3 regions of the Cobetia sp. ICG0124 genome follow, and region 1 is predicted to be linked to each of the others. Evidence: predicted binding sites of a transcription regulator. Region 1 holds the regulator's gene; each other region holds the start of a gene.
The links. The regulator LexA, encoded in region 1, represses DNA repair genes until DNA is damaged. The targets are predictions, from matches to a motif close to TACTGTNTANNTANACAGTA.
Positions count from the first base shown of each region.

Region 2: a site for LexA is predicted at 2,422-2,441, ahead of ruvC (crossover junction endodeoxyribonuclease RuvC). Genes of this name have one in related genera too.
Region 3: a site for LexA is predicted at 3,356-3,375, ahead of recA (recombinase RecA). Genes of this name have one in related genera too.

Region 1 covers NZ_CP024893.1:2,454,547-2,461,106, forward strand. The annotation lists gene CU110_RS16270 (hypoxanthine-guanine phosphoribosyltransferase) at 174-755, opposite strand; partial or broken gene CU110_RS18030 (mechanosensitive ion channel family protein) at 948-2,093, opposite strand; gene nagZ (beta-N-acetylhexosaminidase) at 2,038-3,114, opposite strand; gene CU110_RS11530 (L,D-transpeptidase) at 3,140-3,766, opposite strand; gene CU110_RS11535 (TetR/AcrR family transcriptional regulator) at 3,766-4,443, opposite strand; gene lexA (transcriptional repressor LexA) at 4,568-5,197, shown strand; gene CU110_RS11545 (hypothetical protein) at 5,213-5,452, opposite strand; gene CU110_RS11550 (DUF6586 family protein) at 5,616-6,095, opposite strand; gene topA (type I DNA topoisomerase) at 6,095-6,560, opposite strand, start outside.
Region 2 covers NZ_CP024893.1:1,787,501-1,794,060, reverse strand. The annotation lists gene CU110_RS17945 (NAD(P)-dependent oxidoreductase) at 1-109, opposite strand, end outside; gene CU110_RS08295 (zinc ribbon domain-containing protein) at 286-510, shown strand; gene aspS (aspartate--tRNA ligase) at 588-2,375, shown strand; gene ruvC (crossover junction endodeoxyribonuclease RuvC) at 2,498-3,076, shown strand; gene ruvA (Holliday junction branch migration protein RuvA) at 3,187-3,828, shown strand; gene ruvB (Holliday junction branch migration DNA helicase RuvB) at 4,013-5,056, shown strand; gene ybgC (tol-pal system-associated acyl-CoA thioesterase) at 5,053-5,502, shown strand; gene tolQ (protein TolQ) at 5,530-6,207, shown strand; gene tolR (protein TolR) at 6,222-6,560, shown strand, end outside.
Region 3 covers NZ_CP024893.1:401,961-408,520, forward strand. The annotation lists gene mutS (DNA mismatch repair protein MutS) at 1-2,567, opposite strand, end outside; gene CU110_RS01905 (CinA family protein) at 2,736-3,257, shown strand; gene recA (recombinase RecA) at 3,489-4,622, shown strand; gene CU110_RS01915 (regulatory protein RecX) at 4,559-5,197, shown strand; gene alaS (alanine--tRNA ligase) at 5,446-6,560, shown strand, end outside.

The DNA.
Region 1 (6,560 bases):
GTGCAGGAATCTCTCAAGAGCCGAACGCTTCGGCCCTGAGCGAACGCTACTCCGAGCCAACCGACAACGACAAGCACAATCGTCACGCTCTGCGCCAAGAGACGAGAAAAGGCCCCGAAAACGACACCACCCGCCGCGGTGGCCCGGGCGGGTGGTGATCACATGCAGGCGTGTTACAGCCCCTTGGGCGCGTAGATGCCCGGCGCGTTGCGCCAGTAGCCCTTGTAATCCATGCCGAAACCGAACAGGAAGCGGTCCTCGACATCCAGACCACAGAAGTCGGCCTTGAAGCCCGGATAGGCCTTGCGATCGTGCTTCTTGTCCACCAGCACACAGCTGGACACGCTGCGCGCACCCGCTTCACGGCAGTACTCGATGATGGCCGCCAAGGTGCCACCCTCATCGAGGATGTCATCGACGATGACCACGTCACGACCGGCCATCGGCAGTTCCGGATTGACGCGCCAGAACAGCTCGCCACCGCGCATGGCACCGCGGTAACGCGTCGCGTGCAGATAATCGACTTCCAGCGGGAACTTGAGTCGGGTCAACAGCTGACCTGCGGTAATCAGGCCGCCATTCATCACGCAGTAGAAGATCGGCATGCGATCACCAAGGCTGCGGGTCAACTCCCCGGCCATGCGATCGAGTGCGACCTCCAGCTCTGCCTGGGGAATCAGGCAGTCGGCGTTGTCCATCACGTCTCGCATTTCGGCATGCAGGGCGCTCAGGGAGTCAGGCGTCGGAGTCAGCATCGGGAGTTTCCTGGGTATCACTGGCCTCATCTCCACGTCGGGCGGACGTGGCAGAGGATGTAGCAGCGGAGGATGAAGCAGAACGGCGGCGCGATCAGCATTCGTGTCGCCTTGAGGAGCAGCGCCCTCGAGGGACAGCACGTCAGCGAAGTGCAGGCGCTGCCCCGGCAGGGCCACGCGTGCATCGTGCTCACGGATGATGTCATGGATGCGCAGCAGCACATCCTGCTTGATGGCGTGATACTTCACCCAGTCGGTGGTGCGCGTGAAGACGTACACGAAGAAGTCCAGAGAGTGTTCACCGTAGCTGTTGAAGTTCACGATCTGGGTCCGCGTCTGGTCGATCTCGTCATGCCCTTCCACCATCTCGCGGACCGCGGTGATGATGTCACCGACCCGGGTGGCATCTTCGTAACGCAAGCCGATGGTCTCGAAGATGCGCCGGTTGTACATCCGTGACGGATTCTCCACCGCGATGCTGGTGAAGATGGCGTTGGGGATGTAGAGCGGACGCATGTCGAAGGTGCGGATGCGCGTCAGCCGCCAGCCGATGTCCTCGACGGTGCCCTCGATCTCGCGGTCCGGCGAGCGAATCCAGTCACCGACCTTGAATGGGCGGTCGAGATGGATCATCAGGGCACCGAAGAAGTTGGCCAGCAGATCACGCGCGGCGAAGCCCACCGCGATACCGCCGACCCCACCGAAGGCCATCACGCCGGACAGTGACACACCGAGATTCTGCAGGATGGCCAGACCCACCAGCACGATCACGACGGCACGCAGCAGTTTGCTGATCGCCGAGGCCGTGGTGGCATCCATCGCATTGACGTTGGTGCCGGGCGGTGGCGTGGTACGCAGCGACTCGAAGCGCTTGATCATGCGAATCAACGCCCAGGCCAGCGCCAGCAGGGTGATGATCTGGCGCACCGTGCCCAGATAGGCCTCCAGGCTGCCGGGCGCGAACTGATGGGCAAGAATATCCAGCGCGACCAGCGACCCCATGCTGTAGAGCCACAGAGACAGCGGATGGCGCAGCCCGTGCAGCAGCGCGTCATCCCACAGGTTGCGACTCTTCTCGGCATGCACGGCCAGGCGACTGAGCAGAATGCGCTCGCTCAGATGCAGCACGACCACGGCCACCAGCACCAGGGCGAGGTTGATCCCCCAGAGTGGCAGACCGAAGGTCTGCTCCACCCAGTTGCGCAGCGGCTCGACCCAGTGATTGATCATCTCTTCGGCAGGCGCCGCCAGCTTGTCGGCAGCCGCCTCGGTGGCGGATTTCTCAGCCATGTGGAGTCCTTGGCGGCTGACTGGCCGCCAGCGCCTCGAGACGTGCATGGGTACGCCGCCAGCGAGACAGCCCCGCAAGGCCCTCGAGCGTGGGGCGGGCGCGCCCGTAGCGCAGACGCGCCTGACGCTTGCCGGCATTGCGCTGCTCATCCCCATCGAGGCTGTCGAGCACGGCACGTGCGGCGGCGGGATCATTGCACACCAGCGCCATGTCGCAGCCGGCATCCAGTGCCAGACGAGCGCGCACTTCCGGCTCGCCCTCGGCCACGGCAGCCGCCATGCCCAGGTCATCGGAGAAGATGGCGCCCTTGAAACCGAACTCCTCACGCAGCAGCCCCAGCCAGCTTGGCGAGAAGCCGGCGGGGCGCGCATCGAAATCGGGGTAGATGACATGAGCCGGCATCACGCCACCCAGGCGATCCGCCAGCGCCGCGAAGGGCTTGAGATCATGCTCGCGCAGCTCGCGGAAGGGGCGGGGGTCGATCACGCGCTCGCGGTGGGTATCCGCCGCGATGCCACCATGACCGGGATAATGCTTGCCGACCGCTGCCATGCCAGCTTCGCGCAGGCCCTCGATGAAGGCGGTACCGACGGCAATCACGTCCTCGGGAGTCGTCCCGAAACTGCGGTCGCCGATGATGGTGGAACCCGCGACATCGATATCCAATACCGGCGCGAAGGTGATGTCGCAGCCAATGGCGGCCATCTCCATGCCCAGCAACCAGCCGGCGTCACGGGCAAACCCGAGCCCTGACGACTGGGCATCATCACCGCAGCCGTCACAGTCACGTCCCAGGCAGCAATGTGCCAGGGCGCGCATCGGCGGCAGGCGGGTCACGCCTTCGCGCAGCCGTTGCACCCGTCCGCCTTCCTGATCGATGGCGATCAACAGATGTGGATTGACGCGGCGGATCTCACCGCACAGCGCCAGCACCTGCTCGGGAGAAACACAGTTGCGCGCAAACAGGATGACGCCGCCGACGGCGGGGCGTGCCAGTAGTTCACGTTCGTCAGACGTGAGGGTATGCCCCTCGACGTCGAGCATTACGGAGCCCAATGGCTGTGTCATGACATCCTTCCTGTCCATGGCCTGCTTACGGGGCTCGGCAGCCTGGAAGACAAGCCTCAGGACAGGCGGCCGGCGCGAGGAAAGGCGCAATTCTAGCCGACTGAGCGCGACTCGAACAGTCGCGAGCACCAGCCGCCAGGCAACGCAGCGTCAAAAGGCACAGCAGATCCTCATCGCGCAGACGAATGCACCCATGGGAGGCCGGGGTGCCCATCGGCTCGCTGGTCGGCGTGCCATGGAAGTAGATGTAGCGCCGCAGGCTGTCGACGCGCTGTCCCGCCGCGTTGCGGCCACGGTTGATGCCGGGCTCACGACCGCTGAGCCACAGGATACGCGTCAGGATCCAGTCGCGTTCGGGGTGCTCGGCGGCCAGTCGAGGCGTGAACACCTCTCCCGTGAAGCGCCGCCCACGATAGACGGCACCACGCGGATTGCCCTCCCCGATCGCGGCGCGAACCACATGCCAGCCGGTCGGCGTGCAACCGCTGCCATCGAGCTCGCCGATACCGTTGAGGCCGCTGGAGATCGCACAGGCATGCACCAGCGTGTCAGGGTCAGCCGCGGGGGGCGGCGCATCACGACTGCCACTCGGCGCGTCATTGCGTATCTCAAGACGCTGGCGGGTGAGATCCACCGCCACCCAGCAAGCCATCAGCTGGCCGCCTGGGTGACCGCTTCACCATCTCCGAGCGAGGCCGGCAGCGGAGCCGCCATCGCCGCCACCACCACCGGACGCATGTGCTGGATCAGCTCGCGCACACTGGTGTGATGGCCGTATTCGGCCTCTTCGATATCGCGCAGTGCGTCCAGTCCCGAGAAGGTGAAGATCACGCTGCCGAGCATGAAGTGCAGACGCCAGAAGCGCTCGTTGTCTGGCAGGTCCGGCGTCGCAAGCTTCAGGAGCTCGGCGAAGCGGCTGAAGACCGTGCCGTAATGCTCGCGGATGTAGCGACGCATGTGGCCCTGCCCCTGGGTATAGGCAAGCCCGAGCAGGCGCATGAAGGTACGCAGGCTGTTGCGCTCGGCCGGCACCTCCAGCACCGTGCGCGCCATCACTTCCAGCAGCGTTTCCAGCGGCACCTGACGACCGGCATGCTGCTGCTCGACACTGTCGAGTGCCGCATGGAAACGCTCGCTGAAGGGGTCGAGATAGCGGGCGAACACTGCCTGGATCAATGACTTCTTTGAGCCGAAGTGATAATTGACCGCCGCCAGGTTGACCTTGGCCTTGCTGGTGATATTGCGCAGCGAGGTTTCGGCGAAGCCTCGCTCGGCGAACAGGACCTCGGCGGTATCGAGGATACGGGTAACGGTATCGGTCTGGGCCATGGGCGGATGCCTTGTCAGGTCCACGATGCCTTGCATGACCGCCATGACTGGATACAATGACAGTTGTATGGATGCACACCCCGTGCCGTCAGCTCAGATGCCGCCCAGGCCAAAGGCAATGCCCATGACTCAGCCGCTTACTCCGCGCCAGCAGGATGTCTTCGATTTCATCATCAAGACCATCAAGTCCTCAGGCTATCCGCCAACGCGTGCCGAAATCGCCCAGGCACTGGGCTTTCGCTCACCGAATGCCGCGGAAGAGCATCTGCGTGCCCTGAAGCGCAAGGGAGCCATCGAGATGGTGCCGGGCACCTCGCGGGGCATCCGCGTGCCGTCTCTGGCCGAGGCGGAAGAGGATAGCGAGCAGGGCCTGCCGGTCATCGGGGAAGTGGCCGCTGGCAGCCCTATCCTGGCCAGCCAGCATATCGATCGCCATTGCCCACTGCCCAGTGACTACTTCTCGCCTGCCGCCGACTATCTGCTGCGCGTGCGCGGGGTCTCGATGAAGGATGTCGGCATTCTGGAAGGTGACCTGCTGGCCGTGCACCGCACGAGCAGCGTGCGTGACGGACAGATCGTGGTAGCGCGTCTGGGGGATGAAGTGACGGTGAAGCGCTTCCGTCGCGATGGCCATTACGTATGGCTGGAAGCCGAGAACGAGGACTTCGCTCCCATCAAGGTGGATCTGCGCACGGACAGCCTGGAAATCGAGGGCCTCGGCGTGGGCGTGATCCGCGATGGCGGCCTGCACTGATCTCATGGCTCGCAGTCAGTGCACCATGCCTTCCGACTGCTCGTCCTCATCATCCTCGCCATCCCACAGGCGGGTGCGGGTGATGGCGTGGTCGATCATCTCACGCGCGACCTCGAAGCGATTGTCACGCAGCAGATCGGCAGCTTCATCGGAGATGCGGATACTGAGAAGTGGCTCACCTTCACTCTCGGCGGCACGCAGGATCACTTCCCCATCTTCCATTTGCACGATTTCAAGTACGGCGGGATCGGACACGTCATTCCTCCTGCACGGCATCCTGGTCACTGGCGACAATGCAGAAAAAAGTACGACCACAGCCAGAGCCATGGTCGTACCGGAGAATGCAGGGCTTGCCACAATGCCGCCAGTCTAGCACCCGTCATGCCAGGGCGTCACCTGAATGACAGGTGCGTGACATCTACCACTCCACATTCGACTCGCGAAGGTGTGACAGCAACGCCTTCATGGCGCTGACTGCCGTGGCGAGACGCTCTGCCAGAGGCGCATTGGCCGCCGCGGCGATGATGAGACCATCGCCACGCGCCTGGCCTTCCTCACGCCGGGCAGCACCGCCCTCTTCATGCAGACGCGTGATATCGGCCACTAGCTGGCTCAACCAACTGTCCGGCTGCGCCTGCAGGCTTCGCAACTGCTCGATTTCCGCCACGGGAGTCGGCGGTGTGGCCAGCCGCTCGCGCCAGCTGCCCTCAGGCCAGCGTGCCGACGCGGCGCACTCCTCGATCAACGAGGCCAATGCCAGCTCCATCAACGCCAGCGCCCCTTCCTCACCGGCCATGCGCCGTGCGACGGCATGCTCATCACGCGTCGCGACGGCCGCCTGCTCCAGCAGCAACTCGGCCTGATACAGCAGTTGATTGGTGCGGCCACGCTGGCTCATCAGCTCTTGGCTCCCATGCGCTTGTCCTCGACGACCCAACGGCCGTTGTCGAAGGTCGCCTTCCACCCCGTCGCCTTGCCATCTTCGTCCGTCATCACGAACTGCTCCTTGGCCTTGCGCGAGAAACGAATCTGCGTCGGGCGGCCATCGGGGTCTTTCTCCGGCGCCTTGAGGATGAAGTGATACTTCTCCGGCAGCTCGTCGGCATGCGCCTTGAGCTCGCTGACCAGCGGCGGACGCGTCTCGCGATTCTTGGGGAACTGACTGGCGGCAAGGAACAGGCCACTGGCGCCATCACGCAGCACGTAGTGATCCTCGACCTTCACGCAGGCAAGTTCCGGCATGGGGATCGGGTCCATCTTCGGCGGCGCGACCTCCCCGGACTTGAGCAGCTTGCGGGTGTTCTTGCAATCCTCGTTGGTGCAGCCGAAGTACTTGCCGAAACGCCCGGTCTTGAGCTGCATG
Region 2 (6,560 bases), 670 kb from region 1:
CCTCCAGACGCTCCACGACCTGCTCGGGCAACGTGGCATCATGGCAGACAAGCCCATTGACCCGGTCCTTCAGGCGGCTGAAGTCAAGGCCGTCGCCAAGTGATGCCATGTCGAGCATCACGGCCTGCGGGGGTGTTGCCCCGCAAGGGGCCGAGCACGCTATAATGTGGCCCTTTCGCTTTGACTTGAAAGACGTTCAACTGGCCTTATTGTACGCGTTCCGAAGCTGTGCTTGAGATGTCACTCATATTGATGTCTCCGGCACGTCTGATGCAAGAAAAAACCATGCCGATCTATGAATACCACTGCAAGGCCTGTGGCCATCGGATGGACAAGTTGCAGAAGATCAGCGCCGCGCCGCTGACGGAATGTCCGGAATGCAAGACGGGCCAGCTGGAAAAGCTGGTATCCGCCGCCGGTTTCCGTCTGGCGGGCAGTGGCTGGTACGAAACGGATTTCAAGTCCGGCAGCAAGAAGAATCTGGCCGGAGGTGGCGATAGCTCGTCCTGACATCTCCAGTCGTCAGGCCCTCTGAGACAGACGCGCACCAGTGCGTCGATCACGAATTTGAGCAACAAGGAATCAACATGCGCAGCCACTATTGCGGCAAACTGAACGAGACCCTGATCGATCAGGATGTCACTCTGTGCGGGTGGGTGCACCGCCGTCGCGACCACGGTGGCGTCATCTTCCTCGACATGCGCGACCGTGACGGTATCGCCCAGATCGTCGTCGATCCGGACACCGTCGATGCCTTCGCCACTGCCGACAAGGCGCGCAGCGAGTACGTCCTGCGCATCAAGGGCCGTATTCGCATGCGCCCGGAAGGCACCCAGAACCCGAACATGCCGACAGGCATGATCGAAGTGCTGGCCAAGGATGTCGAAGTGCTCAACACCGCACAGACGCCGCCGTTCCAGCTGGACGACCACAACAAGGTCGGTGAGGAAGTTCGCCTCAAGTATCGTTATGTCGACCTGCGTCGTCCGGACATGATCGACAAGCTGCGCCTGCGTTCACGCATCACCCACAGCGTGCGTGCCCAGCTGGAAGCCCTGGGCTTCCTCGACATCGAAACCCCGATTCTCACGCGTGCCACGCCGGAAGGGGCACGTGACTATCTGGTGCCGAGCCGCACCTATGCCGGCAGCTTCTTCGCGCTGCCGCAGTCTCCGCAGCTGTTTAAGCAGCTGTTGATGGTCGCCGGTGTCGATCGTTACTACCAGATCGCCAAGTGCTTCCGTGACGAGGATCTGCGCGCCGATCGTCAGCCGGAATTCACCCAGATCGACCTCGAGGCCAGCTTCGTCGACGAGAAGGACATCATGGGCATGACCGAGACCATGATCCGTGGTCTCTACAAGGAAGTGCTGGATGTCGAGCTGGGCGACTTCCCGACCATGCCGTATTCCGAAGCCATGCAGCGCTTCGGTTCCGACAAGCCGGACCTGCGTATCCCGCTGGAGCTGGTCGATGTCGATGACCTGATGAGCGGTGTAGACTTCAAGGTCTTCTCCGGCCCGGCCAAGGATGACAAGGGCCGTGTCGCCGCGCTGCGTGTGCCGGGCGGTGCCAGCCTGTCACGCAAGGAAATCGACGCCTACACCAAGTTCGTCGGCATCTACGGTGCTAAGGGCCTGGCGTGGATCAAGGTCAACGAGCGTGCCAAGGGCATCGAGGGTCTGCAGTCGCCGATCGTCAAGTTCATGGAAGACGTCGTGGATGACGTGCTGGACCGCTGTGGCGCCGTCGATGGCGACATCGTGTTCTTCGGTGCCGACAAGTCCAACATCGTGGCCGAGGCCATCGGTGCGCTGCGCGTCAAGCTGGGCGAAGACCTCAACCTCTACACCCGCGAATGGGCACCGCTGTGGGTCGTCGACTTCCCGATGTTCGAAGCCGATGCCAACGGCCGCCTGAGCGCGCTGCACCACCCGTTCACCGCGCCGTCCTGCACCCCGGAAGAACTCAAGGCCGATCCGGAAGCGGCACTGTCTCGCGCCTATGACATGGTCATCAACGGCACTGAGCTGGGTGGCGGTTCCATCCGTATCCACGACCAGGGCATGCAGCGTACCGTGTTCGAAGTGCTGGGCATCGGCGAAGAGGAAGCGGAAGAGAAGTTCGGCTTCCTGCTCGACGCGCTCAAGTTCGGCGCGCCGCCCCATGGTGGTCTGGCCTTCGGTCTCGACCGTCTGGTCATGCTGATGACCGGCGCCAAGACCATTCGTGAAGTCATCGCCTTCCCGAAGACCCAGAGCGCTGGCTGCATGATGACCGACGCCCCGGGGGAAGTCAGCGGTGAGCAGCTCAAGGAGCTGAACATCCGTCTGCGTCAGAAGGTCAAGGTTGAAGAGGAAGGCGGTCAGGCCTGATCCAGCAGGCAATGACAGTGTCGCACCGCCTTTTTTGTGGCATTGTGGCTGGTTATATACACAGTAAGCACGAAAGACGACAGGGATGGAGAGGCAATGAGTGTGAGACGCGAGGCGGTGGCATGATCATTCTTGGCATTGATCCGGGGTCACGCCTGACCGGTTACGGCGTACTGGACGTCTCGGCGGCTCAGCCCCGCTATGTGGACAGTGGCTGCATCCGCATGTCCCAGGTCAGCCTCGACCAGCGGTTGGCGCAGATCTACGCCGGTATCAGTGAAGTGATTGCCATGCATCGCCCGGCGGAGTTCGCCATCGAGCAGGTCTTCATGTCCAAGAATGCCGACTCCGCGCTCAAGCTCGGTCAGGCACGTGGGGCAGCCATCGTGTGTGCGGCGAACCACGGCCTGCCGGTATCAGAGTATGGGCCGCGACAGATCAAGCAGGCTGTCACGGGGTCCGGTGCAGCAGACAAGGCCCAGGTCCAGCATATGGTGACCCATACGCTCAAGCTGTCTGCAACGCCTCAGGCGGATGCCGCGGATGCTCTGGCCATCGCGCTGACACATTGCTTTGCACGCATGCGACTGACCCCGAGCGGCGCGCAGCTGGAGGCGTTGGGCCTGGGGGCGGGTGCAGGGCGCAAGAGTACCCGCGCACGACGCAGCAGTAGCTGGCGTGACTTTGAGCCGGGCAAATGAGGTGTCTGACTGTCAGATTCATGCGACAAAATCGTCGTGACACTCGGACATGCCGCCTGCACGTTATCTTTGGTAGGCTTGCCCGCATCGCAACAACCCGTGCCCGAAACATGATTGGACGTCTGACCGGGCGTTTGCTCGAAAAGCAGCCGCCTCATCTGGTACTCGATGTACAGGGTGTGGGCTATGAACTTGAAGCCTCCATGAATACCTTGCTGGGTCTGCCGGCTGTCGGGGAGGACTGTCAGCTGTTCACCCATCTGGTCGTGCGTGAAGACGCCCAGTTGCTCTATGGCTTCGGCAAGGAGCCGGAGCGTCGTCTGTTCCGGGAATTGATCAAGATTTCCGGGGTCGGGCCGCGCCTGGCGCTGGCGATTCTCTCGGGAATGGAGCAGGCCGATTTCATTCGCTGCGTGCACGACGAAGACAGTCGGGCACTGACTCGCTTGCCCGGCGTCGGCAAGAAGACGGCGGACCGCCTGATCATCGAGATGCGCGACCGGCTCAAGCATTGGACGATTCCGCAGGACGATGGTCTGTCGGAAATGGCGCGCGCTTCGCAGCCACAGCCGCCGGTTACCCATCCCCTGGCCGACGCCGAAGCCGCTCTGGTCGCGCTGGGCTACAAGCCGGTCGAGGCGGCCAAGATGCTCTCGGGACTCGAGACAGGTGCCTCCACGGAAGCCCTCATCAAGGCGGCGTTGGCCCGCAAGATGGCCAGCTGCCAGCTAGCGCACGTGTCTCGTGCCTGATAGCGTGAATGACAGAATAGGCACGATCTGATTGGATTTATTGACTAGGGAATGGCCGGCGACTGGGGTAGAAAGTGCGCGCTTGATTGCATTGGCGCAAGATCATTTCACTGCCTCGGTCAGACCACCTCTCGCCACATGATTCATGTCTGCAGCATGAGTCATCAGGAGTTGAGCAAGCATCATGATGGAGTCGGATCGACTGATCTCCGCGGCCACGCATGATCCGGAAGAACGGATCGATCGCGCCAATCGGCCGCGAACGCTGAATGAGTATATCGGTCAGCCGATCGTGCGCGAGCAGATGGAAATCTTCATCAGTGCCGCTCGCGGTCGTGGCGATAGCCTGGATCACACCCTGGTATTCGGGCCCCCGGGACTTGGCAAGACCACTCTGGCACACATCATTGCCAGTGAGATGAGCGTGGACATCAAGTCGACGTCCGGACCGGTTCTGGAGCGGGCAGGTGACCTGGCCGCCATGCTGACGAATCTCCAGGAAGGCGATGTACTGTTCATCGACGAGATCCATCGCCTGTCACCGGCGGTCGAGGAAGTGCTGTATCCGGCGATGGAAGATTATCAGCTGGATATCATGATCGGGGAGGGCCCGGCTGCCCGCTCGATCAAGCTGGAACTGCCACGATTCACTCTGGTGGGGGCGACGACCCGGGCTGGTCTGTTGACCGCGCCCCTGCGAGATCGCTTCGGCATCGTTCAGCGCCTCGAGTTCTACGATATCGAGTCGCTGACCGGTATCGTCTCGCGCAGTGCGAAGCTGTCAGGCATGGAAGTGGAGATGGATGGCGCGCGCGAGATCGCACGACGCTCGCGAGGGACGCCGCGTATCGCCAATCGGCTGCTGCGGCGGGTGCGTGACTTTACCGAGGTGCGCGGCGATGGCCGTCTGACGCTGGATGTCGCGGACAAGGCGCTCAACATGCTCAATGTGGATAGCCACGGGCTGGATCATATGGATCGCCGGTTGCTGCTGTCGATGATCGAGAAGTTCGATGGCGGGCCCGTCGGTGTGGATTCGCTGGCGGCCGCCATCGGCGAGGAGCGCGATACCATCGAAGATGTGCTGGAGCCCTATCTGATTCAGCAGGGCTTCATGATGCGAACGGCGCGTGGGCGCGTGGTGACCAGTTCCGCCTATCAGCATTTCGGCATCACACCGCGTGAGACCCAGGCGCGTCTGACGCCGGGTGGGCAGGAGGACGCATGATGTCGTCTCTGCAGACATCCAGACCCGGCGAGGAAACGTTGACTGGGCAGACGGGCGATTTTCATCATGCGGTGCGGGTCTATATCGAGGATACCGATGCGGGTGGCATCGTCTATTACGTCAATTACCTGCGCTTCATGGAGCGCGCACGCAGTGAATGGCTGCGCGCACGTGGCTATTCCCAGCAGACACTTCTGGAGCGCGGTATCCAGCTTGTCGTGCACAGTGTGGCCAGTCGCTATCATCGTCCTGCGAGACTGGATGATCTGCTTCAGGTCACGGCAACGGCAGGTGAGTTGCGTGGCGCGCGCCTTGTCTTTCATCAACAGGTGATGAAGGACGGGGTGATGTTGAGTGATGCCGAGGTGGTGATTGCCTGTGTCGATGCCAGCACATTGCGTCCGCGTCGATGGCCCGTGGAATTGCTGAGCGCTCTTGAGGTCTGAGAAAGAGGGATTTCCGTGGAAGATTCGATGTCGATCATTTCGCTGTTCGCGAATGCCAGCCTGGTGGTGCAATCCGTCATGTTGCTGCTGTTGGCGGCTTCCATCGCCTCCTGGGTAGTGATCTTCCAGCGGGGGATGGCATTGTCACGAGCGAAACAGGCGTATACCGCCTTTGAAAAGCGTTTCTGGTCCGGAGTGGATCTCAATCACCTCTACCGTGAATTGCCCAGTGAAGAAGAGGCGACGCCGGGTGCTGCAGGCGTCTTCCGTGCAGGCTTTCGTGAGTACAGTCGTCTCAAGCCCAAGTCCAGCAATGCCGATGCGGTGATGGACGGCGTTCAGCGCAGCATGCGTGTCACGCTGTCACGCGAGGAAGAACGTCTCAATATCCATCTTCCGTTCCTGGCCACCGTCAGCTCCGTAAGCCCCTATGTGGGTCTGTTCGGGACGGTGTGGGGCATCATGGGCTCTTTCCAGGCACTGGGGACTGCACAGCAGGCCACTCTGACCACTGTCGCTCCCTGGATTGCAGAAGCGCTGGTCGCTACCGCCATGGGGCTTTTTGCCGCGATTCCGGCAGTCATCTTCTATAACCGTCTGGCCAGCCGTGCCGATCAGCTGCTGGGCCGTTATGAAGACTTCGCCGAAGAGCTTCACTCCATTCTGCATCGCAATCTGCACGGCCGTGGCAGCAACGACGCCTGAAAGGAGAGTCGAGCATGAAAGGACCTTACAGCCGGGGGCACAAGCGCAAGCTGTCCTCTGAAATCAATGTGGTGCCCTTCATCGATGTCATGCTGGTGCTGCTGGTCATCTTCATGATCACCGCGCCGATGATGACCCAGGGGGTACAGGTCGAACTGCCCAAGGTCACCTCCAAGCCCATCGACAATCCTGATGACGTGACACCGCTGATCGTCTCGCTGGATGACAGCGGCAACTACTACATCGATCTGGGCTCTGATCAGGACAAGCGGACTCCCGTCGCCCTGGATGACCTGGGCAGCAAGGTGGCCGCCATCGTGTCGGAAAAGCCCAAGACACCCGTGCTGGTCAAA
Region 3 (6,560 bases), 1.3 Mb from region 1:
CGCCATTCATAGATGAGTTCCAGTGCCCGCTTGGGGCTCAGGTCATCCGGGTCCAGCTGGGTCAAGGCTTCGACGATCGGGTGAGGCGGTGCCGCGAAGAGGTCATTCTGCTGCGGTACTGGCTGGCCGAGTGCATCTTCACGGGCAACCTGCGGACGATCGACCTCCTGCTGCTCGAGACTGGTCAATTTCTCACGTGCACGCAGGATGACGTTCTGCGGGACCCCGGCCAGCTGGGCAACCTGCAGGCCATAACTCTGGCTTGCCGGCCCCTCCTCGACACGGTGCATGAAGACGATGCCATCGCCATGCTCTGCGGCGGTCAGGTGAACGTTGGCCACGCCATCGACGTGCTCGGGGAGTGCCGTCATCTCGAAATAATGGGTCGCGAACAGCGTGAAGGCGCGCGTGCGGGCCAGGTGCTCGGCGCTTGCCCAGGCCAATGACAGGCCATCGAAGGTCGAGGTGCCGCGACCGATCTCATCCATCAGCACCAGACTCTCGTCGGTGGCGTTGTGCAGGATGCTGGCAGTCTCGGTCATCTCGACCATGAAGGTCGAGCGGCCACCGGCCAGGTCATCCGAGGAGCCGATACGCGTGAAGATGCGATCCAGCGGGCCGATGCAGGCGCGAGCGGCGGGTACGAAGCTGCCGGTATGCGCGAGCAGTGCGATCAGCGCGGTCTGACGCATGTAGGTGGATTTACCGCCCATGTTGGGGCCGGTGATCACCAGCATGCGGCGCGCATCGTCAAAGCGCACGTCGTTGGGCACGAAGGGGTGGTCGCTGACATGTTCCACCACCGGGTGGCGGCCGCCTTCGATGTCGATTCCCGGCGTGTCGCTGAGCTGTGGGCGGACGAAGTCCAGTGCGGCGGCGCGATCAGCGAAGGCGGTGAGCACATCCAGTGACGCCAGGGCGCGTGCCGTCTGCTGCAGGCCATCCAGTTCGGTATTCAGGTCATCCAGAAGGTGCTCATACAGCAGCTTCTCGCGGGCCAGCGACTTGGACTTGGCCGACAGCGCCTTGTCCTCGAATTCCTTGAGTTCCGGGATGATGAAGCGCTCGGCATTCTTGAGCGTCTGGCGGCGGATGTATTCCGGCGGAGCTTCCGCTGACTGGGAGCGCGGCAGCTCGATGAAGTAACCATGAACGCGGTTGTAGCCGACCTTGAGGTTGCTGATGCCGGTGCGCTCACGCTCACGGGTCTCGAGGGCCACCAGATACTGACCGGCGTTCTCGGAGAGGCCGCGATACTCGTCCAGCTCATCGTCGTAGCCATCGGCGATCACCCCGCCATCGCGCAGCACGACCGGCGGATTCTCGATCAGCGCTTCGCTGAGCATGGCCGAGAGGGCGGGGAACAGGCGGATGCCATCGCGCAGGTCATCGATGGCACTGCCTTTCTCGACGCTGGCGAGCACGGCGCGCAGCTCTGGCAGTGTATTGAGGCCATCACGCAGGCGCGCCATGTCCCGCGGGCGGGCGCTGCGCAGTGCAACACGCGCCAGGATGCGCTCCACATCGCCGATCCGCTTGAGCAGGCCTTGCAGTTCGAAGGGGTAGTCACCCTCAATCAAGCGCTGCACTGCCGCCTGGCGCTGGCCGATCTGGGTCTGATCGCGCAGCGGGCGGTTGAGCCAGCGCTTGAGCAGGCGTGAGCCCATCGCGGTAGCAGTCACGTCCAATACGCTGGCCAGCGTGTTGTCGCTGCTGCCGCCAAGATTGGTGTCGATCTCGAGGTTGCGACGGCTGGCGGCATCGATCACGACCGAATCGTCGCGACTCTCCACGGCCAGCGCCGTCACGTGGGGCAGACCGGTGCGCTGCGTGTCACGCGCGTAGTCGAGCAGGGCACCAGCAGCGGTGACCGCGCAGGTCAGATGACTGCAACCGAAACCATTGAGGTCCTGAACGCCGAACTGATCGCACAGCAGGCGCAACGCGGTCTCATGGTCGAAATGCCAGTCACTCTGACGGGTCAGGCCCGGGCGTGAGGCAAGACTGCTTGGCAGTTCACGACTCTCGCCGACCATCAGCTCGGCGGGTGACAGACGCTGGATCTCGGCCAGCAGTTCTTCATCGCCATTGACTTCCAGTACGCTGAAGCGTCCTGAGGAAAGCTCCAGTGCCGCCAGGCCCCAGGTCTCACCGTCTCGATGCAGCGCCACCAGCAGATTGTCACGGCTGGCATCCAGAAGCGCCTCGTCATGCAGGGTGCCCGGTGTGACGATGCGCACCACCTTGCGCTCGACGGGGCCCTTGGTGGTCGCGGGATCGCCGATCTGCTCGCAGATGGCCACGGATTCGCCCATTTTCACCAGGCGTGCCAGGTAACCCTCGGCGCTGTGATAAGGCACCCCTGCCATGGGAATGGGGGAGCCGCCGGAGCTGCCACGTGCCGTCAGGGTGATGTCGAGCAGTTGCGCGGCTCGCTTGGCGTCCTCATGGAACAGCTCATAGAAGTCGCCCATGCGATAGAACAGCAGCACACCGGGGTGCTCGCGTTTGATCTTCATGTACTGCGCCATCATCGGCGTCATCTGGGGCGCGCTGTTCTTGGCCATGGCCATGGACTTCCTTGACTGCACTGCAATGGGAAAAAGACGCACATGCGAGAACACGGCATGCGGGATGCGCGATATTCTACGGACTGGCACGGCCGGCTCCAATGCCTGTGATGCCTCCTGCTCGCTTCCCTTTTCCTCAGACCACTTCTAGAAAGGAGTTCGTTCATGGCCCGATTGACGGATACGACGTCCGAGGCACCGGATGCGAATGCACTGGCCGAGCAGCTGCAGGCGCTGGCATTGGCGCGCGGAGTCCAGATCACTGCTGCAGAGTCATGCACCGGGGGTGGCGTGAGTGCCGCGATCACGGCGATTTCCGGTAGCTCCGGCTATTTCGAGGCGGGCTATGTGACCTACTCGAATGCTGCCAAGCGGCGTCTGCTCGGCGTCAGCGAAGCATCGCTCGCGGACTTCGGGGCAGTCTCCGAGGCCGTCGTGCGCGAGATGGTCAAGGGAGCGTGTCGTGACAGCGGTGCCGAATTGGGGGTGGCAATCAGTGGTGTGGCGGGTCCGGGAGGCGGCAGTGAAGAAAAGCCCGTGGGGACGGTGTGGCTGGCATGGGGCAGTGAGGCGCGACAGCAGGCGCGGTGTTTCCACTTTCCGGGAGACCGGCAGGCCGTGCGCGACGCCGCCGTGAGGGTGGCATTGCAAGGCTTGATCGAATGCGTGGAAGCCTGGCAGGGCTGAACTGGTGAGGCTCGAGACGCATGCAACCCTCTGCGTTGAGACTGCTGCCTGAAAAAGCGCATCACCGGACTGGCAGAACGATGAAACATGCGGCATCATACTGTCCATGTATACAGGGTTTTGCCATGACAGCCCAGCCGCTAGGCTGACAGTCTCTGCATCACCCGAAGCTTGAGAATTTCCTATTTCAGGTGGTTGCCCATGCGGCGCCGCCGTTCGACAGGAGGCCACATGGCACAGGACGACAATCGTACCAAGGCGCTGAACGCGGCGCTGTCCCAGATCGAGCGCCAGTTCGGCAAGGGCGCCGTCATGCGCATGGGCGATGCCCCGCGTGTGGCCATCCCGTCGGTATCCACCGGGTCTCTGGGCCTGGATATCGCGCTCGGCATCGGTGGCCTGCCTTTCGGTCGAGTGGTCGAGATCTACGGTCCGGAATCCTCGGGCAAGACGACACTGACGCTCTCGGTCATCGCCCAGGCCCAGAAGCAGGGCAAGGTGTGTGCCTTCATCGATGCCGAGCACGCGCTGGATCCGTCCTACGCCGAGAAGCTCGGCGTCAATCTGGACGAGATGCTGGTCTCCCAGCCGGATACCGGTGAGCAGGCACTCGAGATCGTCGACATGCTGGTGCGTTCCGGTGGTGTCGACGTCATCATCGTCGATTCCGTGGCAGCCCTGACGCCGCGTGCCGAGATCGAGGGTGAGATGGGTGACTCCCACGTCGGCCTGCAGGCGCGTCTGATGTCCCAGGCGCTGCGCAAGGTGACGGGTCACATCAAGAATGCCAACTGCATGGTGGTGTTCATCAACCAGATCCGCATGAAGATCGGGGTGATGTTCGGTAGCCCGGAAACCACCACCGGTGGTAACGCGCTGAAGTTCTACTCGAGTGTCCGTCTCGACATCCGTCGTACCGGCTCCGTGAAGTCCGGCGATGAAGTCACCGGTAACGAGACTCGCGTCAAGGTCGTGAAGAACAAGGTCGCGCCGCCGTTCCGCCAGGCCGAGTTCCAGATTCTCTACGGCAAGGGCATCTACCACGCCGGTGAGGTCATTGATCTGGGCGTGCAGTGTGGTCTGGTCGGCAAGGCAGGTGCCTGGTACAGCTACCAGGGCAGCAAGATCGGTCAGGGCAAGGCCAACTCCGCCCAGTATCTGGAGGACAACCCCGCGATCATGGAAGAGATCGAGAGCCAGATTCGCGCCCAGCTGCTGGCTTCTCCGGAAACCAAGGAAGAGGCCAAGGAAGAAGTGGTCGCCGAAAATGAAGATGATCTGGATCTCGATGGAGCGCCAACATGCACGATCAGGAAAGAGAGACCGCCGGGCCGGACTATCAGCCCCTCGATGTCGGCGCGATGACGCCGCAACGGCGTGCCCGCAATGACGCCATCGCACGTCTGGCACGCCGCGAGCACAGCCGTCGCGAGCTGCACGACTATCTCAAGGAGCGCGACTACCTGCAGACCGTCAGCGATGATGCGCTGGCGGAGCAGTCCGCGAGTGGCGAGGAGGGCGCCGAGACGCGCTTGAGTCGTGATGAGGTCGAGCTGCTGATCGAGGAAGTGCTGGAGCGTCTGGTCGAGGAAGGCCTGCAATCCGATGAGCGCTTCGCCGCCAGCTTCCTGCGGACACGGGTGCTGAGGGGGCAGGGCCCCAGGCGTATCCAGCAGGAGTTGCGCCAGCGTGGCATCGACAACGAGACGTCAGGTGCCGTGATGCGTGCTGCCTGTGATCCGGTGCCTGATGCCTTCGGACATATTGATGCGGTGGACTTCTTCGAGCTGGCGCGCGAGACGTTGGCAAGGCGCTTTTCCTCAGCGGGCGAGGGTCACAAGGAGCGTGCGCGCCGAGAGCGCTTCCTGCTCCAGCGCGGCTTCGACTACGAGCAGTTGCGCTACGCCATGGAGTCCGCCTGGACGGAAGACGAGGCGTGAGGCCAGCCATTGCCCGGGCAATGGCTCGGAACGCGCAAACCGGTCACTCAAGCCATTTCCCCCCCTTTAGCTTGCGCGAACAGGCGTTATACTAGGTCGTCTTGCGACGGCACGGGGCAGGCGCCTTCTTTCATGCTTTTCATTGCACCTCCATGCATTCCCACATGGATGAACATGCAGAAACCATGCGGAAGTCATGCAGAAGAAGACCCCCGGAGCGTCTTTACGCACATCGCTACGGAACCTCTATGAAAAGCGCAGAAATCAGAAACGCCTTCCTGACCTATTTCGAGAAGCAGGGGCATACCATCGTTCCCACCAGTTCTCTGGTGCCGAACAACGACCCGACCCTGCTGTTCACCAACGCCGGCATGGTGCCCTTCAAGGATGTCTTCCTGGGCCGTGATCCGCGTGGCTACAGCCGTGCCACCTCGGCACAGCGCTGCGTGCGCGCCGGCGGTAAGCACAATGACCTGGACAACGTCGGTTACACCGCACGTCACCACACCTTCTTCGAGATGCTGGGCAACTTCAGCTTCGGTGACTACTTCAAGCGCGAAGCCATCCAGTTCGCCTGGAAGTTCCTGACCGAAGAGCTGGGCCTGCCGAAGGAGAAGCTGTGGGTCACCGTGCACGTCAGCGATGACGAAGCCCGCGACATCTGGTTCAACGAGGTCGGCATCGATCAGAACCGCTTCTCGCGTCTCGACGAGGACAATTTCTGGCAGATGGGCGACACCGGCCCCTGTGGCCCGTCTTCCGAGATCTTCTATGATCACGGTGAAGACGTCGCCGGTGGCCCGCCGGGCAGCCCGGACGAAGATGGCGATCGCTACATCGAGATCTGGAACCTGGTCTTCATGCAGTTCGATCGTGATGCCGAAGGCACGCTGAACCCGCTGCCCAAGCCGTCCATCGATACCGGCATGGGGCTGGAGCGCGTCGCGGCCGTGATGCAGGGCGTGCACTCCAACTACGAGATCGACCTGTTCCAGAATCTGCTGGCGGCGGCGGCCGAGATCATCGGTCATGACAACATCACCACTCCCTCGCTGCGCGTGGTGGCGGATCACATCCGTTCGTGTGCCTTCCTGATCGCCGATGGCGTGCTGCCGTCCAACGAAGGGCGTGGCTACGTGCTGCGTCGCATCATCCGCCGTGCCGTGCGTCACGGTCACAAGCTGGGCGCGCGCGGCAGCTTCTTCTACAAGCTGGTCGCGGCGCTGGATGCCGAGATGGGCGATGCCTATCCGGAACTGCGCTCTGCGCGTGAGCAGATCGAGCGTGTGCTGCTCAAGGAAGAGGAGCAGTTCGCGCGTACGCTGGAGCACGGCATGAAGCTGCTCGAGGAGGCCATCGCCGA